DNA from 4 places in the Cobetia sp. L2A1 genome. Region 1 is predicted to be linked to each of the others. Evidence: predicted binding sites of a transcription regulator. Region 1 holds the regulator's gene; each other region holds the start of a gene.

Region 1 (7,214 bases):
CTGACATGACACGCTTCGATGCGCGGGGTGTGCCTTTTCAGGCCATGACCTCCCCGCGCATCGAACATACGCCCGAGGATGACGTTACCTACGCCGAGGCACCCAAGATTCGCACCAACGATAGCGAAGACCGGCGTTGGTATGCCACTGGCAAGCGCGGCATTCTCAGCGCCGGTGGAGACACCTTCACGCTAGAGGGTGACGCCACATTGCGCCAGCCTTCCGATGCCTGGACATTGAATACGGACGTACTGAACTACAGCCGCGAACAGAACCGCGCCTGGAGCGACGTCCCCGTCATCATTACCCAGAATGGTCAGCAGATCGAAAGCAACAGCTTCAGTGCGGACTTATCCAAGGACTCCGCTGTGCTGGACGGTCGTGTCCGCGGTACGCTCCAGCCTGGTAAGGGCAAGAGCGCAGCCAGCAAGGAAGCAGAGCAAATCGACGACGATAGCGATGCTGCCTCAACCGATAGCGAAGAGCGCATCAACAGCACCTTCGAAGCTGCACCTTCAGCCAGTCAGTAGTCACTATCTCCTGGCACATGATTGGCGTAACGAGTTGCTGACGTACGCTGCCAGCCTGATAACCCCCATTCCCTGCTTCCCGACAGCATGTCCGATCGAGAAGACATACCCAGTTCTGCCAAGGAGCATCCCATGACTTCAACGACTCTCAAGCCCTTGTCGGCCTGGCGCCACACCCTCAACACCAGTGCCATGGCCCTATGCCTGGCGCTTGGCATGTCCATGGCTGCACCAACAGCACTGGCGCTCGACAGTGATGCCAATCAGCGTATCGACATCGCCGCCGATTCCCTGTCGCTGGATGACAAGGCGGGTACTGCTGTCTATACCGGCAGTGTCGAAATGCGACAAGGCAGCATGAAACTGGATGCCAGTCGTGTTGACATCAGCCGTGCCAAGAGTGGCGAGATATCTCTGGTCAAGGCAACAGGCAAGCGAGCCTATATGGAACAACAACCCAACCCGAACGAAAAGCTGGTCAAGGGGTGGGCGGATACCATTCTCTATCACGCGCTGGAGCGTCGGGTGGAGCTGGTAGGCAATGCGCGCCTCGAAAAAGATGCTGACACCTTCGAAGGCGGTTACGTGGAGTATTTCCTCGACAAGCGTCAGGTCAATGCCAATAACAGCAGTGATACCACGCAGAAGACCGACGGCAGTTCTCGTGTGCACATGACGCTGACGCCGCGCGGCACCAATGCCAGCAAGGAAAACTAAGTCATGACTGCCGCTCCTCTCCGTACACTCAGCGCACGCCACCTTGCCAAGGCCTACAAGGGCCGCAAGGTGGTCAAGGATATCTCGCTGGAGATTCGTCAGGGCGATATCGTGGGTCTGTTGGGGCCCAATGGGGCCGGCAAGACGACCTCGTTCTACATGATCGTCGGCCTGGTGCGCGCCGATGCGGGCAGCGTCACCATTGATGACAATGACCTTTCCGACTCCGCCATGCATTTGCGCGCACGCGCCGGCATCGGCTATCTCCCGCAGGAAGCCTCGATCTTCCGCAAGCTGTCCGTCGCCGACAACATCATGGCGATTCTAGAGACACGCAAGGATCTCGATCGCAACGGGCGCAAGGCACGCCTTGAAGAACTGCTGAACGATTTCAGCATTTCTCACATTCGCGCCAGTAGCGGCATGAGCTTGTCTGGCGGCGAACGCCGTCGCGTCGAAATCGCAAGGGCACTGGCCACGGAACCGGATTTCGTGCTGCTGGATGAACCCTTTGCCGGCGTTGATCCCATCTCGGTAGGCGAGATAAAGAGCATCGTACGCCAGCTACGTGATCGCGGCATTGGTGTACTGATCACGGATCATAACGTCCGTGAGACGCTCGATATCTGCGATACCGCCTATATCGTTGGCGACGGCCAGATCATTGCGCATGGCAATGCTGAAACCATTCTGGCCAATCAGCAGGTGCGTGACGTGTATCTGGGGCATGAGTTCAAGCTGTAGTCCATTGGCAAACCCCTCTGGCGAGCGCACCTTCGCGCACGCAGTGCATGCTCAGGGCTGATATATCATCATGAACATCAGCCTTGAGCATGACGTCCATACCACCTTCGTTGAAACATGGCATGCAAGTTGCTTGAATAATTTCTTTCGCCCCTTGTCAGTGCCCCGACCCACGGTATAGCGTAGAAGCACGTTCCTTTGCCGTGAATCGATAGCCCCATGAAACCCACCCTGCAACTCCGCCTTGGCACTTCACTGACCATGACGCCACAACTGCAGCAGGCCATTCAGCTGCTACAGTTGTCGACGCTCGACCTGCGTCAGGAAATCCAACAGGCGCTCGAGTCCAATCCCATGCTGGAACTCGACGAGGACTATGAGGCGCTGGAAGTCGTCGAGATTCAGGATGCGAGCGAAATCTCTTCAGCTGAAACAAGTAGTGATATCCCGGAAGAATATCCTCTCGATAGCGACTGGTCGGACCTCTATCAGGATCATGCTGGCAGCCTGACAAACTCGGGAAGCAGTAGCGGCAGTGATGACGGCCAGGATTTCGAGCGCAACACGAGTGTAGAAAGCCTGCAAGATCATCTACGCTGGCAGTTGGCAATGACCGACCTCGACGACCGTGAACGGCAGATGGCGGAAAGCCTGATAGATGCCGTGGACGGCGCAGGCTACTTGAGCCTGTCGCTTGATGAGCTCGTCGATGGTCTACGTGGACAAGGGCTGTCTGGCCTCAAAGCATCGGAGCTTGAGCAGGTCCTGCTCCGCCTGCAGCAGTTCGATCCGACCGGCGTCTTTGCGCGTGATCTACGCGAATGCTTGCTGCTACAACTGGCCTTGCTGCCCGATGACCTGACACTGCTTGCTCAAGCTCGCCGCCTGGTACGCCAGTTTCTCGAAGCACTAGGGAACGATGATCGCAAGCTACTCAAGCGCCGCCTGGGGCTGGATGATGACGAGCTGGATCACGTCATCCGGCTGATACGAGCACTGGACCCACGGCCAGCTTCTGCCTGGGGGGAGCCCGCCAGTGACTACGTGATACCCGACTTGCTGGTACGCCATACCCGGCGCGGCTGGCAAGTGGAGCTCAATCCCGAGGCACTCCCGAAGCTGCGTATACAGCCAGACTATGCAGCGCTCATCAAACGGGCAGACAAGTCAGTAGACAACACCTTTCTCAAGGATAATCTTCAGGAAGCGCGCTGGCTGATGAAAAGTCTCTCGTCACGCAATGACACGCTGCTCAAGGTCGGGCGTGAGATCATGACGCGGCAGATCGACTTTCTTGAGCAAGGCGAGGAAGGCATGAAGCCGTTGATCCTCGCCAATATTGCCGAGGTAGTCGAGATGCACGAATCCACCATCTCTCGCGTCACGACGCAAAAGTACATTCATACACCACGCGGCGTCTTCGAACTCAAGTTCTTCTTCTCGAGCCAGGTCGGTGGTAACGGCAATGGTGATGCGCATTCCAGCACGGCCATTCGTGCGCGCATCCGCAAATTGATTGCAGACGAACCAGCGCGAAAACCGCTGTCGGATTCACGGCTGGTCGATCTACTCGCCAGCGATGGCATTGAAGTCGCGCGCCGCACCGTCGCCAAATATCGCGAAGCCATGGGCATTCCGTCTTCCAGTGAGCGCAAGCGACTCGCTTGATTACATGACAGAGAGGCCGCCCTTCGACTACGGCCTCTCTGTCATGGCCTCCCCTATCGTCAATATCCGCATGATGGCCAGCCGACGTGCGTGAAAGTCGTCGGCTTTCTACCAAGATATTTTCGCTAGAATCCGGCGTGCGCTTCCAATCGCCTGTTTTTCAAATCACTTTTATTAGTATTGTCGATCATTCGTGTAACTCTTCTCACGTCCGATCGTGCTCTTGTCACACTCGAAGCGCACTTGTTGTCAGTTTCAGAAGACCGCCAATATCGACGTATATGCTGTGATTGGCGACTAACAGGCGGCTTCTTGCTGCGCTTCTAACGCAAACCAACGCACTCCTCTTTGATGGAATGTTCCGTTATCCCTCAGTGAGTTGAAGACAAGCCTTACACCACGATGCAGCGCAGCGTTGATCTTTGCTCAAAGCTTGGGCATTGTCAGGGTAGGCGCTCGGCGCACCTGACGCGGCCCAATTTTGTTACTGGCAGTGGCGGATGCGCAAACCATGTAGCAGAGCGTCTTATCAGGGTTTGCTCGCAGTCAAAAAGGGTTACAATTGAAAGGTAACCCGTTGGATAAAGGAGCGTGTCCATGCAAGTGAATATCACCGGGCATCATGTGGAACTTACCGATCCTCTCCGCGATTACATCAACGAGAAGCTCGCTCGCCTCGAACGGCATTACGACAATATCACCAATGTTCAGGTGACTCTGTCGATCGAGAAGGAGCGCCAGCAGGCAGCCTGTACGCTGCATGCTGCAGGCGCAGACCTCCATGCCCTGGCAGAAGACCCCAACATGTACGCTGCCATAGACGCGCTCGCCGACAAGCTGGATCGCCAGCTGGTCAAACACAAGGAAAAGTCCCAGGCTCGCTCTCAGGGCACCGGGACACGTTGACCTTCTGCCATGACACTTGATCAGATCCTTCCCCCCGAGCGCACGCTTTACGGCGTCCCCGGGGGGAGCAAAAAGCGGGTACTGGAATTTTTCAGCACCTTCATTGCCCAGAACATTCCCAGCCTGGATAGCCAGGAAGTCTTCTCGCGCCTGATTGGCCGTGAACGACTGGGGTCGACCGGTATCGGCCACGGCGTGGCTGTTCCACATGCACGTAGTCCGCACTGCAAGACGCCCATCGCAGCATTTCTGAAGCTTGGTGACCCCATCGACTTCGATGCCATCGATGGAGAGCCCATCGACTTGCTGTTTGTACTGTTGGTACCCGAAGAGGCAGATGACACTCATCTCACCTTGCTCGGGCAGGTGGCTGAATTGCTGAACTCACCCACCAACCGATCAGCATTACGTCAGGCCGATAGCCAGCATGCGCTCTACGATGTACTGACATCAGCAATCGCCGATCTTCCGACGCGTTGATCATCGAGCCCGGACATCGTCCGGGTTTTTGCACTGACAGCCACTATTCAGGCTGCCCTCTCAGGCGCCATTCGCACTCACTCTACGCTGACCTCGCCTTTGGAGAGCACTCATGAAGATCGTGATCATTAGTGGCCGCTCTGGCTCCGGTAAATCGATCGCCCTTCAGGCCTTGGAAGACATTGGCTACTACGCCATTGATAACCTTCCCGGCATGCTGCTGGCACCGCTTGTCGAACAGCTAGAGAAAGATAGTCCTACCCGACGTCGCATCGCAGTGTCTATCGATGCACGCAATCTTCCTGATGCCCTGACACGCTTCCCGGAACTGCTTGATGAAGTACGTCAGAGCGGCATGGACGTGCAGGTCGTCTATATCACGACCGATTCCCGCGTATTACTGGAGCGCTACTCCGCGACTCGCCGCCGTCATCCGCTCACGCGCGACAATGACCGCACTCTGGCGGAAGCCATCGAGATCGAGCAGCAGACGCTGGCGCCCATCCGCGAGAAGTCTGATCTGATCATCGACTCAACCAATTTGAGTGTGCATGACTTGCGCTCACGCATCACTGAGCAGGTAGCCCAGCATAGCTCGCGCCATCTGACACTTACGTTCGAGTCTTTTGGCTTCAAGCATGGCGTCCCGACAGATGCCGACATGGTGTTCGACGCACGCTGCCTGCCCAACCCTTATTGGGATATCGCACTGCGCGCCGATACCGGCCGTGACACAAGCGTTGTGAAGTTTCTCGAAGACTATCCCGTCGTACAGGCCATGCACGATGACATCGCTGGCTGGCTGGAGCGCTGGCTACCAGAGTATCAGGCCAGCAATCGCAGCTACCTGACCGTCTCTGTCGGTTGCACTGGCGGCCAGCATCGCAGCGTCTATCTGTGCGAGAAGCTTGCTGCCCACTTTGCTGCACTACTGCCGGAAGTCCGCTTACGCCATCGCGAGCTGGGGATTCATACTGCTCTCAATGGGGCAGATGATGCGCGAGGAGATTGCGATGCACAGTCGTGAACTCATCCTGACCAACAAACGCGGCCTGCATGCACGGGCCGCAACCAAGCTGGTTAACTGCTGTGCTCCCTTCACGGCAACAGTCATGGTCAGTCACGGTGAACGCCGCGCCAATGCGACCAATGTCATGGCATTGCTGATGCTGGCAGCCCCTTGCGGCACACCACTGACAATCGACGTTGAAGGCGAACATGCTGATGAGGCCATGCTTGCCATCACAGCACTATTCGATGCTCGCTTCGAGGAAGACGAATAAGCACCAGCCTTCAAGCACTCCTCTCTCTCAGTTGTTCTCATTCACACCTCACACTACTTGCACCGCCCAGGCGTCGCTGCCTCCTGGCGAACTCTGCTGACTTCCCTCCCTCGCGCTTGCTTATCGTTTTCCTGCTGAGCCATGCGTGATCAGGCACTAATTCCCTGGTCGTGGCACACTCTCGTCCTTTTGATAAAGAACACTGTTTTCTTTTATCGACGCGCCCCCCTACGCCAATGGTAGAATCAGTGCTGTCCTTAATGTCGACAGGGGAAGCCGACGGATGAGCAAGACGTCACACAAACTCAAGCCAAGACTCGATCGTCTGTCACAGGCGCTGGAAAGCGGCGAGCTGGATCAGGCCAGGCGAATGCTCAATCGTGGTCTGGCACCCGTAGACGTTGCTCACCTTCTCGAGTCGTCACCGCCCAAGGAGCGTAACCTGCTCTGGGAGCTGGTCGACGCTGAACTACAGGGTGATGTTCTCCAGTATCTTGGCGAAGACATCCAGACCGACTTCCTGCGCGACATGGACGCAGTGGATGTTCTGGCAGCGACCGAGAATCTGGAACCGGATGATGTCGCTGACATTCTCCAGCGCCTGCCAAATGCTGTAATTCTCGAAGTCCTCGACTCGATGGAGGCGCAAGAGCGCCAACGCGTCGAGACGGTACTGTCCTTCCCCGAGGACACCGCCGGCGGGTTGATGAATACGGATACCATCACTATCCGCCCGGACATCACCCTCGACGTGGTGCTGCGTTATATTCGCCGCCACGAACGTCTGCCTGACTCCACCGATACACTGCTCGTCGTTTCACGGCGCGATGAGTTCATCGGCACCCTGCCGATCAATCGCTTGCTGGTGTCGGCCCCCAGTGTCACG
Region 2 (7,214 bases), 1.2 Mb from region 1:
CAGTGGTAATGCCGTAGGTCTCCAGGACATGAGCCGTTTCCGAGTGTGTCAGCCACTCACGTCCCGCGCGACGCGCACTGTGCACCAGGTCGTGGGCACAGGCGCGTATTTCGCCGGTAGTAGAGAACGATAAGCTGGGCGGCGTTTGTTGCAGCAGTGACTGCACCCGATGGTAATCGACCATCTGCAGGAAGGCTTTGACGCCCTTTTCAGGCGAAAGATAGGTAGGAATGCCGGCGAGATGACACTCATGGCGTGCCGCCAGTGCCTGTTCCAATCCCATCCAACTCGTCAGCAGGTTGCGACGAAATTGCTTGCGATGAGCAATCAACGCCTCAGCAGTGACTCGAGATGGTGCAAGACGAGTTGGCGCATGCACCACGAGGACTGCATCTACCCCGTGATCATTGGCGACGATGTTCACTGCAGCAACAAAATCTTCCGGCGTGGCATTCCCTCCAAGATCAACTGGATTTCGTCCAGGTAGACTCACATCCAGCTCACCTTTGAGTAGTGCCAGGCGGCTATCTTCGCTCAACTCCGCTAGTTTGCCGCCACCCGCCATCAACTTATCGATAGCGAGGAGAGCGGGGCCCAGGCCATTGGAGACAATCGCCAATCGATCACCCCGCAGCGGCTTCATGCGATTCAGGGTTTCCAATGCATCAAACATGTCCTCGCTATCGTTGACACGTACCACGCCAGCGCGTGCCAATGCGGCATCAACAATACGATCGCGGTTAGGAACACCAGGCGTGACATGTGTACCGAACAGATCAGCCTCTGGGGTACGACCACTCTTTATCGCCAGTACCAAGCGATTACGTGATGCTTCACGCAATGCCGTCATGAAGTGCATCGCGTCGTGGATACGTTCGAGATGTAATAGCAGTGCCTGGGAGGGGCCGTACTGATTCAGGTAATCAATCAGATCCGGCAACATGACATCGACACTGTCGCCCAACGTCACCAGATGAGAAAAACCGATGCCACGCCCTGCCGCCCAGTCAATCATCGCATTGCCCAACATGCCGGACTGGCCTAGATAGGCGACCTTCCCCTTGGCCACCGGCTGACCACTGAAGGAGGCATTGAGATGGTTATGGGGCGCGCAGACTCCCATGCATTCAGGACCTAACAGGCGAATGCCACTGGCCCGAGCCGCCTTGAGCAAGCGACTGTTCAAGTCTCCCTGGTCAGAATGAAAGCGTGGCGTTTCGGATACCGATGACCGAGCGTCCCGACCCGTCAGCATTCCCAAGCCTTTCTCGGTCGCCCTGGCAAAGGAGCTGGTGGGCGTAGGGGCAACGCCACCTGAAATCAGCAAGGCGGCCTTCACACCGAAGCGCCCGAGCTTTTCCACCATTTTCGGCAAGGTCTCTGCGGGCGAGCACAGGATAGCGAGGTCCGGCACTTGAGATAGATCACTCACGCGCCGCACACAGTTCACACCATGCACCGTCTCATATCCCTTTGGGTTGACGACCTCGAGGGTGCCCTTGAACCCCCCCTCCAATAGATTCCTGAGTACCTGTCCGCCAAGGGAGTGCATCTTTTCCGAAGCGCCAATCACCGCCACGCTGCGGGGTTCGAAGAAATTACGCAGAAATCGCGTGCTCATGTGCTTGTCCTATCAGACCTGCATAGTGAATACCTTCATCTCAGCATGCCGTGAACAACGTCCTCTGAACAGCCACACGCATCGGATAAATCCATTCAATGCATGTGGCTCGACTGCAACACGGTAGCGATAACGCAGATTTTGCAGAGTCTCGGAAGCCAGAACACGCCGCGCTAGACCATCTGCCACTATCCCGCGCAGCGCTCGGCTCCTAATGTAGTGTCTATACTTTGCATTATGACAAGCGTTTTGCGAGCGGGCATGCCGATGATCACCTCATACATTACTCATAGCGACTGTTCTAACCACTTCATGGGGCCTACCCACCCAGAAAGCCCATTGCGCCTACAAGCCATCGAACGACGCCTCGCGCTAAGCGGAGTCATTCAGCATGTGCAGCAATATAGCGCCAGAGCAGCAACGCTTGAGCAACTTGCCCGCGTACACCCGATGCGTCACCTGCAAGCGCTGGAGAAGTGCCCACCTCAGAATGGCCAGTTGCTCGCTCTCAATGACGACACACTGATGTGTTCCGATAGCCTGATAGCAGCGCGTCTAGCCGCAGGTGCAGTCGTGCGCGGTGTAGATCAGGTCATGCGAAATCAAGCTGACAACGTTTTCTGTGCGGTACGCCCCCCTGGGCATCATGCAGAACGTACCGATGCCATGGGCTTCTGCTTCTATAACAATGTGGCAGTAGGGGCATTGCATGCGCGCCAGCAGTACGGCGTGAAACGCATCGCCATCCTTGATTTTGACGTGCATCAGGGCAATGGCACGGTCGATATTTTCAAACACGACCCAGACACCCTTGTGTGCTCATCTTTCCAGACAGCCATGTATCCGTGGCGCTATCTGGAAAGCAGCTGGGAGCATATTCACAACACCCCATTGGACGAAGGCAGCGGCTCCCTTGTCTTTCGACACGCCATAGAAGCTCAGTGGCTGAAGCGTCTCGATGACTTCAAACCGGAGCTGATCATGATCTCCGCCGGCTTTGACGCACACCGTGAAGATCCGATGGCAGAATTATGTCTGGAAGACGATGACTATTATTGGATCACCCGCCTCGCAATGGATGTCGCACGACGCCATTGCCACGGTCGTATCGTCTCGGTATTGGAAGGAGGCTACTGTCTAGACGCGCTTGGGCGAAGTGCCGAAGCGCACGTCAAGGCGCTGGTCGGGTTGCCGATGGAAGATGGCTTATCAACCACTTCACACCTTACCCCCAAGACAGGCATTACTCGCAGGATGGGTAATACTCCCCTCACTCCCAACTCCAATCCCGCGACCAGTGATACGCGCAGCGATCGTGAACATCCATTGTTCTAAATCGTTTCCCTTGTGCAGGAAACGTCAACGATGTCCAAAACACCATTTTCACTGTCGCTGGTAGCAATGCGCATGACTTTCGAGGCTCTGCGTGATTTTCCATTCGTGATAAGCTGGCGAAAAAGTTTCCTATAGTAAACATATGGCCGCCAGCGCCACTGATCACAGCGAAGCCCTCATGAGCACACCCACTGACAAGGATGCAGCCGTTCGAATCGCCTCCGGCCGTAAGCCCTTTGTAGAACCCCTCAAGCTTGGTGAGCGCGTCAAGCAAATCCGGCTCTCCAATCACTGGACCCTGGAGGATGTCAGCCAACGCACCGGACTGGCTCGCTCTACGCTGTCCAAGATCGAGAACGAACAGATATCGCCGACCTTCACCGCGGTGCAGAAACTGATCAGCGGGCTCAATATCGATCTACCCCAGTTACTGAGCCCCCCCAAGCGTCAGAGCGGTACTCTTGGCCGGCGAGATCTCACGCGCGTGGGGGATGGCAAGAGTCATCCGACCCCCACCTACGAGCATGAACTGCTCTCCTGGCAGCTCGCTCAAAAACGCATGATTCCCTTCAAGACACGTGTTCGCGCACGCAGTTTTGACGATTTCCCGGACTGGGTGCGTCATGATGGCGAGGAATTTCTGATGGTGCTGGAAGGCAGCATTCAGCTTTACTCGGAGTTCTATGAACCTCTCGTACTCAACCAGGGCGACAGTATCTACTTCGACTCAGACATGGGACATGCACTGGTTTCCACCAGTGAAGATGATGCCGTGGTGTTATCTGTCTGCACTCGAACTGATGCCGACTAATCATTCTCTCCAGATGGCTAACGGCTAAGTGGTTTTAACATCGCAATATAACAGCGAGAATTTTTTCTCAATAAAAACATGAGAATGAAACCCCGGCAGCACAGACAACAAAAAGCGCCTATTAGCGATTCGCTAGTGGGCGCTTTTATCTATCTTGACTCTGAACGTGCCCAGCTTGATTTTCAGTGCTCTAGGTCCGACGGCTTCATGCCCTGAGTTCAGGATAATCAGTCGTGTTGTGTCGCATCACCGCGCCAGATCAACTGACCGCACTCACGAAGATCATATCCTCCCAGTGACTGAGCTAGTTGAATGCCATTGGGGGTAGTGAGATAGCGAAGCATGCCTTGAAACAAGTCGCGGAAATAAACATTGCGCGGTACGACAAGATCAAACGCCTCTTCACAGACAGGCACGAAGCCAAGTCCAAACTCGTTGGCGGCCGACAAGGTTCCAGGTCCGACATCGACCTCACCTCGTGCCACGAGTGAAGCAACTTCACGCTCCGAGTATGCAATGGCGAGCGTATTGAGCTGCTCGGGACGCATTTGATGACCCGACAACCACTCCTGCAGGAAACGCTGAGATCCCGCCCCTTCCTGCCGGACAGCCCAGCGCCGTTGTGCACCGAAAAGCCCACTAGGCTCCACTGGCAGATGGCGGTCTTCGTTGCGAATGATCAAGCCCTGTGTGCGGCGTGCCAATCTGACGAGCACCCACTGCCGATAGCCATCATGCCCTCGGATCAGCGCAGGATGACGCAACGCCGCTTCTTCTGCCCGCCCCCAGTGAATGGCACAGACATCCGCTCGTCCCTGGCTGAGCAAATCCAGACCCAACCGTGTTCCCGTGACGCTCATGCCGTAAAAAGCACTGCCGCCATGCTGCTGGTTAAGGCGCATGGAGAGTGCCGCCAGCAATGGATCATCGCTGCCGGTAAGCATGAGCCGGTCTGCGAGCACACCATGATGGCTTGACTCGAGTATCCACTGCTCTACCAGCCGACGCGGGAATAGCCACTTTCCGGTCACCTTGGTCGCCGGCATGGTGCCGTCACTCGCCAGCTGGTAAATCTTCTTCTCATTGAGGTGCAACAGCTTGGCTACTTCTTGTACCGTCAGGAACGGATTGTCATGGCTCACGGGCGCAGCGGCGGATGCGAGCGGTGATGTCGGGGCAACAGGTTGATTCATGGCTTGCCTCCCTGCTCCTTGGCGACAATTTTTCCAGCAGCCTTTGCGACATCCGCCGCGCGCAGTGGCGGGATGGCGTCCAGTACCAGCCGACCAACAGGATCAATGGCCTGAAAGTGCATGCCCTTGGCGCGCGCAATCAACAGCACACCAAAACGACTCGCCAATTCAACGCCTTTTTGTGTCACACCAGAGCGCGACACCAATACGGAAATACCGGCTTGGGCGACCTTGAGCACCATCTCCGACGTCAATCGACCTGTGGTATAGAAGATGTTGGCTCCGGAGTAATTCAGCGCACTTTCATCCAACGGCGATAGCCAGCTCAAGCCTGCCAGCGTATCGACTGCATTGTGCCGCCCGACATCCTCAATGAAGGCCAGTACCTCATCATCACGGCACAATGCGCAACCATGCACGGCACCTGCCTTACGATACGTGGCATTGTGTGCGGCCAACGCATCGAGCAATCGATAGAGCTGCGCCTGACTGAAGGATCGTGAATCCAACGCGGCGAGCGATTGACGCTCCAGCAGATTGCCAAATACCGTGCCTTGGCCACAGCCTGTCGTCACGGTACGCTTGCCAAGCCGCTGCTCGATATCATCTGGCAGATAGCGTGTCACGACCGAGGCGCTCTCGACCTCCCAGTCCACCTGCAGTGCCTCAAGATCCTCAAGCTCCCCCAACAATCCCTGATTGCGTAGATAGCCAGCAACCAGAGCCTCCGGCTCGGCTCCCAGAGTCATCAGCGTGACGATTTCACGTCGATTGAGATAAATGGTAAGTGAGCGTTCAGCCGCAATTGATTGCTGAAATTGCTGGCCACGCTCATCCATCACTTCGATATCTAACGTAGTCGGCAGCTTGGCATGACTAATCGCAGGCCGTACGGAAGTCTTCATGACGTCGGGGTCTCCCTCATCGTGCCTGATGCGAAATACGGTGGGACTGCCTACCCTTCTAAAACCACCTTCACCGCCTTCAAAATGGTGTGTAGTAGAAGTGCAGCAGTAGGAATGAGCACAGGATACCAGTGTCCTTATCTCAGTGTCCTTTACACGAGATAGACCGATTATAGCGTCGTCCACTACGGCATGTTTCTTGCAAAATACAGACTCAGCCATTCAAGAAAGATGACCGCTACGCCCATCGACTTTGCGCTCTTTGCGCTACGCGGCTGCGCGCAAGACAGCACTTCATGAGAGATGCCATGACTCAACATTCAGATTCACTTTTGGATACAACTCCCGAGCCACACGCCTCACTACCATCACCAGTCACTCCGCGCAGTGACGATACGCGCTGGATGAGTGTTTCACTGGCACCGACAACTCAGCGGCTGGGCCGCTTCAGCATCGACACATGGCGCATCGCACAACTCGCGCCAGCCAAGGCTGAAGACGCCCATCAGCCTCAAGATGACAGCCCACGATCTGACTTCGCGAATCACCGCACGCTAGCACTCCAGTTACATCTCACCGAACGCACTGATTATCGCTACAACCTGCGTTGTGACCAGCCGCGGTTATTTGTGCTCTGCGAGGAGCGTGAAGACGATGGCATGCAGCCACGTGTCGTGACGGCCTGCCAGGAAGTCGCCTCTCAATGGATGGATGGTGATCAACTGGTGCTCGACACCCCCATGCCGCCCGCGCTGATGGTCTGGCTAGAAGGCTATCTGGCTCGTCATGGTGAGCGTGTCGATGAAGGCAAGAAGAAAAAGCGCAAGGGTGCCGGGCGGGCGAGTCAGTCAGGACAACCGCTCAAGCATTCACCGGATGCCCCCCAGCAAGCGGATGAAAAATCATGACACGCCGCCCGGAAAGCTCCCCGACCAACAGCGCTGATGAGGGACAGGAGAGTCTGCTGTCACGCTGGTCGCGGCGCAAACAGCACACCGACCACACGCAAACAAACAAGGCCAAAACAGCATTCGAGACATCGTCACGTACGCCCGCCACCTCAGACATGAGTACTGCGATAGCGGCGACCAGGGAAGCATCTGCGAGCCTGACGGATGATCAGCCACCCCCTGCTGGTCATCAGGGTGTGGCTGACAACGGTGAACTTCGTGCGGAGGTCCCAACCGACCAAGGGCATGCGGAGCAATGCATCGATGAGCACGAGGCTGACAAAACGTCTGCTATCGAGCTACCCGATCCAGAGACACTGATGCCTGATGCCGATGTCAGTGCATTCATGCAGACCGGCGTGGACCCCGCTCTTCGCCAGCAAGCGCTCCGGCGCATCT
Region 3 (7,214 bases), 870 kb from region 1:
CCGAGAGAGTGTTCTTGTCGTGATGTCAGTCAACCGAAGATGCCTGACATCCCTTTTCATCTCATTCAAAGAGCAGAATTCATGCCAAAAAAAGCAAAGATACTGTCTTGCAAGGCGCAAGATACGCCTGACGCCATATCTTCACCAATGAAGTCAACTATTCGTCATGATTCGCACCAAAAGACATCAAAAAATGTCATGGAATAGTCCATAATCACCAGATTGGAACTCTCAAGTAAATCGTCATTTATCTCGACATTCAAGCACATAATAATCGCCATCATCTAGCATAAAACTCAATGCATCATTGATATTTATTCACGTAATATTCTCGAAAACACTTTCCTTCACCACTTCCTTTCAAGCATGAAAAAAGCGTCCCACCAGAAGTGGAACGCTTCAGATATCCCACCATCATTCCCTGTCATGATATCCAATATTTCACGAAGAATGACGAGGAACCACCAGCTGGCACGATGAATAACGAAAGATCAGTAGCCCGACTGACCCGGAATCCAGGTAGTGCCTGCCAGCGGGACACGCGCCATGGCGGCGGCTTCCACATTGAGGGCAACCAGATCTTCCGGCTCCAGGTGATGCAGGTGAGACTTGCCACAGGCGCGGGCCAATGTCTGTGCTTCCAGCGTCAGCACGCGCAGATAATTGGCCAGACGCTTGCCGGCAGCCACCGGATCAAGTCGCTTGCTGAGTTCCGGATCCTGGGTCGAGATACCCGCCGGGCACTTGCCATCCTGGAAGTCATCGTAGAAGCCTGCAGCGGAGCCCAGCTTCTGATACTCCTCGGCATAACGCGGATGGTTATCGCCCAGCGCGATCAGCGCGGCGGTACCGATCGCCACGGCGTCTGCCCCTAGCGCAATCGCCTTGGCCACATCAGCGCCGTTGCGAATGCCACCAGACACGATCAGCTGAACCTCACGGTGCAGCCCCATCTCCTGGAGTGCCTGAGTGGCCTGCGGAATCGCCGCCATGGTCGGGATGCCGACGTGTTCAATAAAGACATCCTGAGTCGCTGCCGTCCCGCCCTGCATGCCATCCAGCACAATGACATCCGCGCCTGCCTTCACCGCCAGCTTGACGTCGTAGTAGGTACGCGTCGCCCCAATCTTGACGTAGATCGGCACCTGCCAATCGGTGATCTCGCGTAGCTCGGCAATCTTGATCGCCAGGTCATCCGGGCCGGTCCAGTCCGGGTGACGACAGGCACTACGCTGATCAATCCCCTGCGGTAGCGTGCGCATGCCCGCGACGCGTTCGGAGATCTTCTGGCCCAGCAACATGCCACCACCGCCCGGCTTGGCACCTTGGCCAAGCACGATTTCAATGGCATCCGCCTTGCGCAGGTCATCCGGATTCATGCCGTAACGTGACGGCAGATATTGATAGACGAGACGTGAGGACTGGCCACGCTCTTCCGGCGTCATGCCGCCATCACCAGTGGTCGTCGAGGTGCCGACTTCCGAGGCTCCTCGTCCCAGCGCTTCCTTGGCCTGCGCGGAGAGTGCACCGAAACTCATGCCGGCAATGGTGACCGGTGTACTGATGACGATGGGCTTCTTGGCGTGACGCGTACCCAGCACGACTTCGGTCTCGCACTTCTCGCGATAGCCTTCCAGTGGGTAGCGCGACATGCTGGCCCCAAGGAATAGCAGGTCATCAAAGTGTGGCACCTTGCGCTTGGCGCCCCAGCCACGAATATCATAGATGCCGGTCTCTGCCGCACGCTGAATCTCGTGAATGACATCGCGGCCAAAGGTGGCGGATTCCCGCAGTGCCGGGTTGTAGGGCTGTGTTTGAGTTTCGTCAGTCATGTTGGGCATCCTGATCAGTAGGCTGAGGCGTTGTCGACCTTGAAGTGATAGAGCTGACGCGCGGATCCAAAGCGCGTGAAACTGGCCGGATCTTCGTCAATGCCGGCGCTCGCCAGCAATTCACCCAATTCCTCCAGGTGCTCGGTGCGCATTTCCTTGGCGATACAGTCAGCGCCAAGAGATGCGACCGTGCCTTTCACGTAGAGACGCGCCTCATACAGGGAATCTCCCAGCCCCTCGCCTGCATCACCACACACCACCATGCGACCTGCCTGGCCCATGAAAGCACTCATCGCACCAATACTGCCCTTGACGACGATATCGACCCCCTTCATCGAGATGCCACAGCGTGCCGCGGCATTGCCCTCGATCACCAACAGGCCGCCATGCGCGGTGGCACCCGCTGATTGCGAGGCATCACCCTTGACGCGAACGCAACCTGACATCATGTTCTCGGCGACACCAACTCCGGTATTGCCATGAATGGTAATGTTAGCTTTCTGGTTCATGCCTGCGCAGTAGTAGCCGGCATGCCCATCGATATCGACACTGATATCTTCATTGATGCCACAGGCAATATTGTGTGCACCATCAGGATTGGTCACTCGCCATTCACGCGCACTGGAAAGTATCTGTGCATCATGCAATGACTGATTGAGTTCGCGTAATCCAGTGGTGGCCAAGTCATGAGTCTTCATCATTTACGCGGCCTCCGTACGGGACGTTTCACGTTCCCATAAATAGATTCTTCCCGGCTCTGGCTCCCAGACACGGGCGTCCTTGATGCCCGGCAGACTGGCCAGGGCACGATATTCAGAGGCCATGGCCACGTAATCATCCGTCTCGGCGATCACGGCAGGCTTGCAGGCGATCGGGTCGCGCACCACGGCAAAGCCATCACGGGTACCGATGGCAAAGGTGAAGAAGCCGTCCAGGTCCTTGAGGGCACCGTTAAGTGCGGCTTCCAGACTGTCGCCCTGCTCCAGACGCCAGGTCAGGTAACCTGCCGCCACTTCGGAATCATTGTCGGTCTCGAAGCTGATGCCTTCACGCTTGAGCTTGGTGCGCAGCCAATTGTGATTGGACAGCGAGCCGTTATGCACCAGGCACAGATCACGACCGGTGGAGAACGGATGACTCCCCTGTAGCGTCACGGCGCTTTCGGTCGCCATACGGGTATGCCCGATGATGTGGCTGCCCTTCATGTTCTTGAGGCCATAAAGGCTGGCGATATGTGCTGGCAGGCCGACGGCCTTGAGAATCTCGATGCTCTGCCCAACGCTGAGTACGCGAATCTGGGGCGCATTCATCGTCAGCCATTCGCGCACGGCACCTTCTTCACCCTCGAGCTTGAAGACCGCGACACTGGCATTGCTGAACCAGTCCGCCACTGTCCCTACTTGCTCGCCCAGTCCGCTGGCAATCAGGCTCCAGTCTTCTGCTGGAGCATCGCTTTGCAGCGTCAGCTTGATGCCAGCATCATATTCATCGCCATAGATGGCAAAGCCGGCGCTGTCCGGGCCGCGGTCCGTCATCGAGATCAACATGGGCTCGAACAGCTCGCCCAGGCGCGACTCCAATGCTGGATTCTTGAGATATAGGCCTACGATCCCACACATGATGATGTCCCTCGCTGCCATGATTCACATCATGACGTTATGTCGTGAAAGCAGATGACAAGGCCGTATAGCCCTCCGGCCCCTGCGCATCAAAAAGAATGGCGTCACCGCCACAAGATGACCTCGACAGTCATCGGCCTCTAGAAGAATTCGGCGTAGCGACGGACTTCCCAGTCACTGACCTGAGCGTTGTATTCCTGCCACTCATCACGCTTGAGGCGCATGAATTCCTCGCAGATGCCTTCCCCCAGGCTTTCGCGCAGGATGCTGTCCGCTTCCAGCGCATCGATGGCCAGCGAGAGGTTCTGGGGCAACTTCTCGATGCCCTTCTCCACGCACTCGCTCGGGGTCAGGGAATACAGGTTGATGTTATGAGCCGTGCCCGGATCAAGTTTTCGCGCCACGCCATCCAGCCCTGCCGCGATGATGGCGGCGTGGACGAGGTAGGGGTTGCAGCCGGCATCAGGCAAGCGGAATTCAAGGCGGCCATAGGGCACACGCACCATGGCGGAACGGTTGTTGTCACCGTAGGCAATGAAGACGGGCGCCCAGGTCGCGCCACTGGTGCTGCCACCGCCGACGAGACGCTTGTAGGAATTGACGGTCGGTGCCGCAAAGGCACACAGCGCTGGGGCGTGAGCCAGCAGACCCGCCATGAAGTGATACGCCAATGACGACAACCCCATGCCCTGTACGTCGGAATCGTCCGCGAACAGATTGCGACCGCTGTCATCACAGACAGACAGGTGGAAGTGCATGCCGTTGCCAGGGCGATCTGCCAGCGGCTTGGGCATGAAGGAGCACACCATGCCCAGATCATTGGCGATTTCACCGGCCGCCATGCGCACGAAGGTGAAACGGTCAGCCGAAGTCAGCGCATCGCTGTAGGTGTAATTGATCTCGAACTGGCCGTTGGCGTCTTCGTGATCGATTTGATAGATGTCGAAGTCCACCGCCTGCAGGGATTCCACCAGCCGCTCGAGAAACTCCCGCGAGCGCGACAATCCCTTGTAGTCATAACAAGGCTTGGCAAGAGTATCGCTCTCATCCACCGGCAAGAGCTGGCCGCTCTCACCGCGGCGGAACAGCGAAAACTCAGGTTCGAGCCCGGTGTTCAGCGTCCATCCCTTGTCCTTCATGCGCTCCAGTTGCTTGAGCAGCACGACACGACTGTCATTGGCGAACGGCTCACCGTTGACGTAGCCATCGCAAGCCATGCGGGCATAGCCTGGCTGCCACGGTACCAGCGACAGCGAGGCAAGATCGCCGCGGGCCATGAAGTCGGGGCCTTCCGGCGACATGCCCAGGCCACTGACGGCAAAACCTGCAAAACCTGCTCCCTTCTCGACCACGTCCATCAGACAGTTGGCTGGAACGGATTTTGTCTTGGCGGCACCATGAATATCAACGAATTGCGCCAGCAGGTAGCGAATGTCGTGATCCTTGATGAACTGTTGCGCATTTTCGGGAGACATCGGAGTTCCTTTGAGAGCGGACCGGGGTGTCGTCTCGCTGGACCCTTCACTCAGGGTGTCGGTCGCAACCCGGAATCTGATTCCTGTGGGTCACTCTGACAGTGAAGAGGACAGTGAAGACAGCGGACGAAACGTGTTGTTGTGATTCCTGATGGTCAACTTTATTTCCCTGAGAGAAAAGCACGCAGCGTGCCAATCTTGCGTTACACGCCTCGAACGCAACACCTAAGCCGCTGTAAAATATGATAAATTAATTTAAATCATCACCAAACTCTCTCCATCATCACGGCATTAGCCGACCAATACCGACACGTTCGCGACAAATGTGCGCCATTGGCGTGCATGACTGCCAGATAACGCACCGCCACGATGCACCACTTCGCAAACTCTCTCCCCAAGCGGCCTTCATTGAGCCAGCGGACTCACTCACCGATGATTGAGACCCGCCAGCACCACCACATTTTGAAAGTTGGCAAGCCCCTTGCTTAACCGATAGGAATGTTTTTTTCCCTTCAAGAATTGATAGAGGGCCAAATAATGCAGCGCGAGAGGCAATGGAGCGGGAGGAAATAGCACTGGATAGCGCTGAAGGCTATGAAGCGGCGCGAAGCAACATGCCAGAAAACAACAACATTTCCCTCCCGGCGTTGAGCTTCTCGCAAGCTATGCAGGGACGGGATCAGATAGCCCCACTTACGCTAGGCAACGACTCACAGGAGAAAGAGACGCATGGCGAATTCATGGCGCATCTCGGCACTGGCCGAACAACACCGCGCGCTGGGCGCGGAGCTTGAAGACTGGAATGGCATGGGCACCGCCTGGAATTACGCGGTGTCAGACACAGCCGACGATCATGAAACCATCCGCACCCGTGCAGGGTTGATGGATGTCTCGGGCCTCAAGAAGATTCACTGTGCTGGCCCACATGCCCAGGCGGTATTGGATTACGTCACCACCCGCGACATGTCCAAGCTCTACCCGGGCAAGTCGGTGTATGCCAGTGTGCTCAATGAAGCCGGCAAGTTCGTCGATGACTGTATCGTCTATTGCCTGGCCCCCAACTCCTACCTGTTCGTGCATGGCACCGGCACCGCCAACGAGATGCTGGCAAAGACGGCGCTGGGTCGTGCCGTCAGCCTGACCTTTGATGACGATATGCACGACATGTCGCTGCAGGGCCCGCTGGCCGTGGACTTCCTGGAGCGCCACATTCCCGAGATTCGTGAACTGCGCTATTTCCATCACCTACAGACCCAGCTGTTCGGCCACCACGTGATGATCTCGCGGACCGGCTACACCGGTGAGCGTGGCTACGAGATCTTCTGCAAGGCCAAGGATGCCCCCTCTCTGTGGGAACAGATCCTCGAGGATGGCGCCGAGATGGGCATCAAACCGTGCAGCTTCGGCACGCTTGATTGGCTGCGGGTCGAAAGCCATCTGCTGTTCTATCCGGCCGACAACTCTGAAACCTATCCGTACGCTGACCAACCCGCGGGCGATACCCTGTGGGAATTGGGGCTGGACTTCACCGTCTCGCCAGGCAAGACCGAATTCCGCGGTGCCAGTGATCACTTCGCACTCCAGGGCAAGGAGCGCGTCAAGGTCTACGGAGTGCTGCTCGACTCGAAGCAGGTCGCGCAGATCGGTGACCAGGTCTACGCCGACGGCAAGTGTGTGGGTGTGATCACCCAGGGCATGTATTCCCGTCTGAGTGGTCGCTCCATGGCATTGGCACGTCTAGCGCCCGGCTACGCCGAACATGGCACTCCGCTGACACTCAAGACCGACACTGACGGTGAGACCAGTCTCTCCGCCATCAGTCATTCCCTCCCCTTTGATGATCCGGAGAAAGCCAAGCGACTGGCACGCGGCTGAACCGAGTAAAACGTCTCAAGGCCGCACCATCACACGCCTCCTCGGGTCTCATCCGGGGAGGCGTGTGGGTTTGACACAAACTTGTTACTGTCACCCTCAGAACGTGCATATCAAGCACATGGCAGGCGCATCACGACCCATGCCACGTCAGACATCCAGGAGCCTCCCATGCCGCGAAAACCTTCCGCGTCTTCCGAGTCATCAGCGCAGGACATATCGCCACCTGACACACAGCCCACGGCTGCGGAGCAGTCCGCGCCGAAAGAGACCATCACGGCGGCCGCCGATGAGACTCGCCTGGGGCTTGAACAGCACATCGCGCGGGCACTCAAGCAACAACGTGTCTCTCAGGGTTACAAGATTTCCGATGTCTCGCGTATTGCCGGTGTCAGCCAAGGCATGATCAGCAAGGT
Region 4 (7,214 bases), 350 kb from region 1:
GTGGCGAGATCCAGCTCGAAGTGATCGAAGAAGTAGATGGCGGCGACGTTGTTGATGGTCAGCTCGACACCGAAACAGGCGCCATAAACGAGGAACAGTGCCCAGACACGAATATCGCGTGCTGCCGCGCCGAAGGTGGCGCGCATGCTGTATTCCTTCTCGGCCTTGGGCAGTTCACCGCGTTCACGCAGCTCACTGAAGTTGCCGTCCGGGGCATCCTGAGTGAAGAAGTAGTACGCGATACCGGTCAGGAACAGCACGATGCCCGGTACGACCATCGCCAGGCGCCAACCCAGTGTCTGCTCGACGCCCAGCATCAGCAGGCCAGCCATCACCAGCGGCATCAGAATCTGCGTGGTACCGCCGCCAAGGTTGCCCCAACCCGCGGTAGTGGCATTCGCGGTGCCGACGACATTCGGACCGAACATCACTGAGGTGTGGTACTGGGTAATCACAAAGGAGGCGCCGATGGCACCGATCGCCAGGCGGGCAAGGAAGAAGGATTCGAAGCTGTCGGCAAAACCGATGCACATCACCGGCAGAGAGCCAAGACACAGAAGCCAGGTGTAGGCCTTGCGTGGCCCGATGCGATCGCAGAGTACGCCAATCGCAAGCCGTACAATGACGGTGATCGCGACCGAGGCGATGATGGTGTTGCCGATCTGGGTCTTGGTCAGGCCGAGGTCGTCACGCACCACCGCCATCAGCGGCGCGATACCGAACCAGCCAAAGAAGCAGACGTGAAAGGCGAACCATGACATGTGGAAGGCGCGCATCTGCGGCGTTTTCAGGCTGAACAGCCGGATGCGGTTGGCCTTGTTGCGAATATCCATGAGTGCGGGCTCCTGATGCAGCGTCGAGACCGAGCACACGGTGAGTGCGCTCAGAGAGTGGTCGAACGGCTGTTGAGAACAGCAGGGCTGCCTCGTCGTTGAGGTGCCGGGTTCGACGCACTCGTACTCATGGGAGCCTGGTCTACGTCATGGGCATCACGGTGAGAGCGGGGGATAACAGCTCTCGCGGGACGCTGGGTAGGACAAAGCAAGGACCGCGCCACTTGTGCCGGTAATGAGGGGGTAAGGCAAGCAATATCAATGAGTTGGTGATATATCATCGCGGCGACCATTGACGGTGCTAGCGCGATGAGCTCTGCGTCGTGCCCGTCTGCGGTGCGTGACGATGCTGTGGCGTACCAGTCTGGCGCACGGGGTGATGATTGCATCTGCTTGCGTCATTGCTGTGCAGGCCAAGGGCTGCGCAAAGCGCGCAACCGCAAGGTTGCACCAGCATGCGGCATGATTCCTGCAGTGTCAGGCCATGTGGAAAAGTTGCCTGACACGTTTTGCCGAGGAAACCCTGACATGCCCGTGACTGTGCTGATCGTCGATGTTCGCAGCGAGCGTTCCGCCGCATTGGAGCAGGCGTTGTTGAGCGCTGGCTTTGAGGTGGCGCTGCGCGTTGATGAGCACGAAGATCTGCATGCGCTGGTCGAGCAGCATCAGCCGGATGCGGTGATCATCGACGCTGACCTGCCGAGCCGCGATACGCTGGAGCACCTCGGTCAGCTGGGGCGTCGTTATCCCAAGCCGATGATCATGCTGGCCAGCGAGGATGCGCCGGACCTGGTGCGACAGGCAGCAGGCGCCGGGGTGTCGGCCTATGTCGTCGACCATGTGATGCCGGCGATGGTGCGCACGATGGTGGAGGTCGCCATCACCAGTTTCGAGGCACACCGCGCCTTGAAGGGGGAGCTCCATCGCACCCAGACCACGCTGATTCAGCGGCGTAGCGTTGATCGTGCCAAGGCATTGGTCATGGAGGCGCGCGGACTGGGTGAGGATGCGGCCTATCAGTACCTGCGCAAGACCGCGATGAATCGCCGCCTGGCACTGCACGAACTGGCCGATGAGCTGCTGAAAGCCACCCGTCGTGCTGACAGTGGCCGCTCTGGTGGTGGTCGCCCGTGAGCATGCTGTTCTGTTCGATCGTTTCTGGTTCTGTCGTTTCTGGTTCTGTCGTTTCTGGTTCTGCTATTTTCTGCTCTGTTGTTTCTTGCTACGTCTGCCCATGAGGTGTCTGTGATGCTCAGTGATGCACCCTTGAATGATCACCAGCTGACGCTGGGACTGATGCCGCTCAATGATGCTGCGCCCTTCGTGGTGGCCGAGCAGCTGGGATTTTTCCGGGATGAAGGGCTCGCGGTCACGCTCAAGTGGCAGCCGTCCTGGGCTGCACTGCGTGATGACCTGCAGACAGGTGTCTTGCAGGGGGCGCAGATGCTGGCCTTGATGCCATTGACCTCAACGTTGGGGCTGGACGGTCGCGCGACACCGATCATCAGCGCAATGACGCTGAATCTGGGCGGCAATGCCATCACCTTGTCACGCTCGCTGATGGCGACGTTGGCGGAAGAAGAGCATGTGCTTGATAGCCCTCTGGCGATTGCCTGTGCGCTGGGCGAGCACGTCAGACGGCGTCGTCAGCGCGGTGAAGCACCGCTGAGACTCGCGAGCGTGCATCCGTTCTCCTCGCATCGCTATCTGCTGCGGTATTGGCTGGCGGCGGGCGGGATTGACCCTGATTCACAGATTGATATGCGCGCGGTGGCCCCGCCACTGATGGCAGCGCAACTCGCTTCGGGCATCCTGGATGGTTTCTGTGTCGGTGAGCCGTGGAACAGTCTGGCCAGTGTGCAGGGCATGGGGCAGGTGGTCGCTGGTAGTCATGATATCTGGCGCTTCGGGCAGGAAAAGGTGCTGGGCGTGCGGGAAGACTGGGCGGAGCAGCATCCGGTGGCGCATCAGGCGCTGATACGCTCGCTACTCAAGGCCTGTGCGTGGCTGGACCGCCCTGATAATCGTCAGCAGGCCGCTGCCTGGCTGCATGATGAAGGCTTGCCCGAAGTGCCGATGTCAGTGATCGCGCGCGGGCTTGCGGATGTCGATGTCGAGCAGTCGGTGGAGAATTTTCAGCAATCCAATGCCGGGTGGACGATCTTCCATCGTTACGCCGCCAATTTCCCGTGGCGCTCGCACACTCGCTGGTACGTTTCCCAGATGCAGCGTTGGGGACATTTGCATGGCATCAGCGAGCATGATCTCGCGGAGACACTGACACGCTGTGTGCGGCCGGATCTCTATCGCATCGCCGCACGTGGGCTGGGCATGGTCGTGCCGGCAAGCGATGAACGCAGCGAAGGCAATCATCCCGCGCCCTGGTGGCTGAGCGGTGAGGCGGGGCAGATACCGATGCCGGAAGATGGCTTCATCGACGGTGCCGTCTTTGAGTAGCAGAGCCGTCTTTGAGCAGCCGAGTCGGGTATTGAGCAGCAGGGTGGCAGTCGTTGACGAGAAATGAGCATATGAAACCTGACTGCTCAGACATGCTGACACGAGTGTGTGATATTCTGAAACCACTGCCAGCACCGTGTCAGGGGATCGCATGACCACTCGCAAGTCTCAGATTCGCAAGGATAATGTCGGGCGTATTTTGCTCGCTGCCGAGAAGGTATTCGCGCTCAAGGGCTATGTCGGCGCCAGCATGGTCGATATTGCCGCTGAAGTAGAGCTGCCCAAGTCAAATCTGCATTACTACTTCAGTACCAAGGAGGCCCTCTATCGCGCTGTGCTCGATGGCCTGTTGGCGTTGTGGAAGGAAGATGCGCTGTGCTTTGAGGCCTACGACGACCCTCAGCTGGTGCTCTCCACCTATATTCGCGCCAAGATGATGCACTCGCGTCAGCGCCCGTATGGCTCCAAGGTGTGGGCCAGCGAAATCATGCAGGGTGCGCCAGTGCTGGGCGAGGAGCTGACGGTCTGGCTTGATGAGTGGGCCGAGATGAAGAAGTCGCGCCTGCGTAGCTGGATTGCCGACGCGCGTATCGACAATGTCGATGCCTCCGCTTATCTCTACATGATCTGGGCCAGCACCCAGCACTACGCCGACTTCGATCACCAGATCGCTGTCCTCAATCATGGCCATGCACTGAGTGACCGTGAGTTCGAGCAAGCGGTACAGAATGTCACGCGCGTATTGTTGAAGGGCGTGGGGCTTTCCGCATGAGGAAAGCATCGATAATGATTAGTTGTTAGCTTTTTGATAACAATTCACGCTTTCTGTTGGTTGGTGAGTGGGTGCAAGAAAGGGCTGCCATTGCTGGCAGCCCTTTTTGGTTTGCGCTCTTCACGTGCTTTGTCTGACGGTCAGGTGGCCTGCGCTTTCGTACAGGATCAGGCGGCGCGGTGCGGGTTGCGCGGGTCTTCCATCCAGTTCATGTACGGCTTGCCGGTGTCCTGCACTTCCATGGTGATGCAGTCATCGACCGGGCAGGTAATCTCGCACAGATTGCAGCCCACACAGTCAGCATCCTTCACCTCATATTTGGCGGTGCCGTTGTCCTTGGCCAGATGCATGATGGCTTGATGCGAGGTGTCTTCGCAGGCGATATAGCAGCGCCCACAGCCGATGCACTTGTCCTGATCGATACGCGCGATCACCTGATAGTTCATGTCCAACTGTTTCCAGTCGGTGGTATTGGGCACCGCGGCGCGCGTGAAATCATCGATCTTCTGATACCCCTGCTTGTCCATCCAGCGGCCCAGGCCATCCTTCATCTCCTCGACGATACGGAAGCCATGCAGCATCGCTGCCGTACATACCTGCACGCTACCCGCGCCGAGCGCGATGAATTCCGCGGCGTCTTCCCAGGTGGAGATACCCCCGATGCCCGATATCGGCAGGGTAGCGGTTTCTGGCGTGCGCGCGATTTCCGCCACCATGTTCAGTGCGATGGGCTTCACGGCACTGCCGCAATAGCCACCGTGGGTGCTGCGATCGCCGACGATGGGGTGGGCGATCATGCGATCAAGGTCAAGATGGGTGATGGAGTTGATGGTGTTGATCAGCGAGACGGCATCCGCACCGCCACGCCAGGCGGCCTTGGCAGGTTCGCGCACGTCGGTGATGTTGGGGGTCAGTTTGACGATGACCGGCAGTGAGCTGTAGGTCTTGCACCAGCGCGTGACCTTCTCGACATATTCCGGCACCTGACCGACGGCCGCACCCATGCCGCGTTCCGGCATACCATGCGGGCAACCGAAGTTGAGCTCGATACCATCACAGCCAGTGGCCTCGACCTGCGGCAGGATGGTCTTCCAGGCCTCTTCTTCGCACGGCACCATCAGTGAGACGATCAACGCGTGGTCTGGCCAGTCCTTCTTGACCTGGGTGATCTCACGCAGGTTGATCTCCAGTGAACGGTCGGTGATCAGCTCGATGTTGTTGAAGCCGCTGACTTCACCATTCGGGCCGTAGTGTGCCGAGTAGCGCGAAGAGACGTTCACCGCGGCCGGGTCTTCGCCCAGTGTCTTCCACACCACGCCACCCCAACCCGCTTCAAAGGCACGTACCACGTTATAGGCCTTGTCGGTCGGCGGCGCACTGGCGAGCCAGAAGGGATTCGGCGAGCGAATACCGGCGAAATTGATCGACAGATCTGCCTTGTAGCTGACGACATGATCATCGCTAGCGCCTGCGGGGCGGGCGTTATCTTCATTGAGCGGGGTATGAATGGTCATCAGGCGGCCTCCACCTTGAGCATCAGATCGTGATGGATGGCCTCGGCGGCCAGCTTGCCGTGAGCAACGGCTTGAACGGTGAGGTCTTGCCCGCGCGCGATGCAGTCACCTCCGGCGTAAACGCCCGGCAGGCTGGTACGCAGCATGGTATCAACTTCAATCTTTGCCCCACTGCGGGCAAGCCCCGCAGCATGCGCGTCGCTCAGGCTCGCATCATCAAAGCCTTGGCCGATCGCGGTAAACACGCCGTCACAGGCAAGTGAGAAGGTCTCGCCGCTGTCGTTCAGGCGGCCATCTTCTACACGGGTGCGCGCGAACTGCATGGCGCTGAGTTGACCGTCGGTATTGCTGTCGATGGCCAGCGGGCGCGCCCAGGTATGAATCATCACGCCATTGGCACGGGCGATGTCCTGCTCGTGCGGGGTGGCGGACATCTGTGCTTCACCGCGTCGATAGACGAGGTCGACGCTGTCGGCGCCCAGTCGTTTGACCTGTACCGCGATGTCGATGGCGGTATTGCCTGCACCGATCACCACTGCGTGTTTCGGCACCGCCAGCGCATTCAGCTCACTGCTCTGACGCAGCACCTTGATGTAGTCGGTGGCCGCCATCAGGCCGGGGGCATCCTCACCGGTCAGACCCAGTGCGTGGCTGGTACCGAGGCCAAGGCCGAGGAAGACGCTGTCGAATTCACGAGTCAGCTCGGCAATGGCGAGGTTGTCGCCCAGTCGCTTGCCGTGACGAATCTCGATGCCGCCGATCTCAAGCAGGAATTCCACTTCACGTGCGGCGAAGTCGTCGGTCAGCTTGTAGCGAGCGATGCCGTATTCGTTCAGGCCGCCGGCCTTCTCTTCCGCTTCGAAGATCACCACCTCATGGCCGAAGCGCGCCAGGCGATGGGCGCAGGAAAGCCCTGCAGGCCCGGCGCCGACCACGGCCACGCGGCGCCCGGAACTGGCGGCACGTGTGAACGGATGGGACTCGAACTTGGCGTTATCCAGTGCATGGCGCTGCAGCAGGCCGATCAATACTGGCTGGCACTCATCACCCTGATTGCGCACGCAGGACTGCTCGCAGAGGATCTCGGTGGGGCAGACACGGGCGCAGCTTCCGCCGAGGATATTGGCGTCGAGAATTTCGCTAGCGGCACCTTCGAGGTTGTCGTCGTGAATCCGGCGAATGAAGGTCGGGATGTCGATGCTGGTCGGGCAGGCCTTGATGCAGGGTGCGTCATAGCAGTAAAGACAGCGCGAGCTTTCGATGATGGCCTGGCGCTTGCCGAGTGCTGGGTGAAGATCGCTGAAACGCGCATTCAGCGCATCTTCCTCGAACCCTGCAGGGGTCCAATGGGAAGGAGAGGTGGTGTTCACGGTGTGGCTCCTGCCCGCGCTTGGATGCGCGGAATGATTGTTGTTAATTGTTATCAGGCGATACGGCATTGAGCGTGTTGAAGGATGTTGATTCGGCTTTCGTTTTTGAACAGGGCGTATGACCGGGCTTTTGACTGAGCTTACAAACAGAGCAGCGCGTCAGGGGCGCTGCCCGTCAAGAAGAGTCAGCTGCGATCTACGGCAGTGACGACGTTCTGTTCAGCACGCGCCTTGAGCTGATCGAACACGCTGGGGTAGGCCGGGCGCT

What was found. The regulator sigma-54, encoded in region 1, starts transcription at its own class of promoters, with help from an activator protein. The targets are predictions, from matches to a motif close to TGGCACNNNNNTTGCTNT.
Region 2: GQR90_RS08485 (DUF3305 domain-containing protein) is a predicted target of sigma-54. The motif match lies at 6,054-6,071, and genes of this name have one in related genera.
Region 3: GQR90_RS07280 (aminomethyltransferase family protein) is a predicted target of sigma-54. The motif match lies at 5,397-5,414, and genes of this name have one in related genera.
Region 4: GQR90_RS02050 (ANTAR domain-containing response regulator) is a predicted target of sigma-54. The motif match lies at 1,292-1,309, and genes of this name have one in related genera.

What each region holds. Positions count from the first base shown of each region.
Region 1 covers NZ_CP047025.1:794,511-801,724, reverse strand. Annotated here, with positions in the region: gene lptC (LPS export ABC transporter periplasmic protein LptC) at 1-530, shown strand, start outside; gene lptA (lipopolysaccharide transport periplasmic protein LptA) at 663-1,247, shown strand; gene lptB (LPS export ABC transporter ATP-binding protein) at 1,251-1,991, shown strand; gene GQR90_RS03430 (RNA polymerase factor sigma-54) at 2,211-3,659, shown strand; gene hpf (ribosome hibernation-promoting factor, HPF/YfiA family) at 4,257-4,565, shown strand; gene ptsN (PTS IIA-like nitrogen regulatory protein PtsN) at 4,575-5,045, shown strand; gene rapZ (RNase adapter RapZ) at 5,158-6,072, shown strand; gene GQR90_RS03410 (HPr family phosphocarrier protein) at 6,059-6,328, shown strand; gene mgtE (magnesium transporter) at 6,612-7,214, shown strand, end outside.
Region 2 covers NZ_CP047025.1:1,946,307-1,953,520, reverse strand. Annotated here, with positions in the region: gene GQR90_RS08510 (bifunctional acetate--CoA ligase family protein/GNAT family N-acetyltransferase) at 1-1,621, opposite strand, end outside; gene GQR90_RS08505 (histone deacetylase family protein) at 1,859-2,956, shown strand; gene GQR90_RS08500 (helix-turn-helix domain-containing protein) at 3,135-3,767, shown strand; gene GQR90_RS08495 (helix-turn-helix transcriptional regulator) at 3,995-4,960, opposite strand; gene GQR90_RS08490 (formate dehydrogenase accessory sulfurtransferase FdhD) at 4,957-5,865, opposite strand; gene GQR90_RS08485 (DUF3305 domain-containing protein) at 6,174-6,773, shown strand; gene GQR90_RS08480 (DUF3306 domain-containing protein) at 6,770-7,214, shown strand, end outside.
Region 3 covers NZ_CP047025.1:1,667,918-1,675,131, reverse strand. Annotated here, with positions in the region: gene GQR90_RS07300 (FMN-binding glutamate synthase family protein) at 492-1,832, opposite strand; gene GQR90_RS07295 (protein glxC) at 1,847-2,533, opposite strand; gene GQR90_RS07290 (class II glutamine amidotransferase) at 2,534-3,451, opposite strand; gene glnT (type III glutamate--ammonia ligase) at 3,592-4,926, opposite strand; gene GQR90_RS07280 (aminomethyltransferase family protein) at 5,656-6,801, shown strand; gene GQR90_RS07275 (helix-turn-helix domain-containing protein) at 6,970-7,214, shown strand, end outside.
Region 4 covers NZ_CP047025.1:441,251-448,464, forward strand. Annotated here, with positions in the region: gene GQR90_RS02045 (NarK family nitrate/nitrite MFS transporter) at 1-833, opposite strand, end outside; gene GQR90_RS02050 (ANTAR domain-containing response regulator) at 1,362-1,967, shown strand; gene GQR90_RS02055 (CmpA/NrtA family ABC transporter substrate-binding protein) at 2,082-3,290, shown strand; gene GQR90_RS02060 (TetR/AcrR family transcriptional regulator) at 3,442-4,062, shown strand; gene preA (NAD-dependent dihydropyrimidine dehydrogenase subunit PreA) at 4,230-5,576, opposite strand; gene GQR90_RS02070 (NAD(P)-dependent oxidoreductase) at 5,576-6,946, opposite strand; gene hydA (dihydropyrimidinase) at 7,132-7,214, opposite strand, start outside.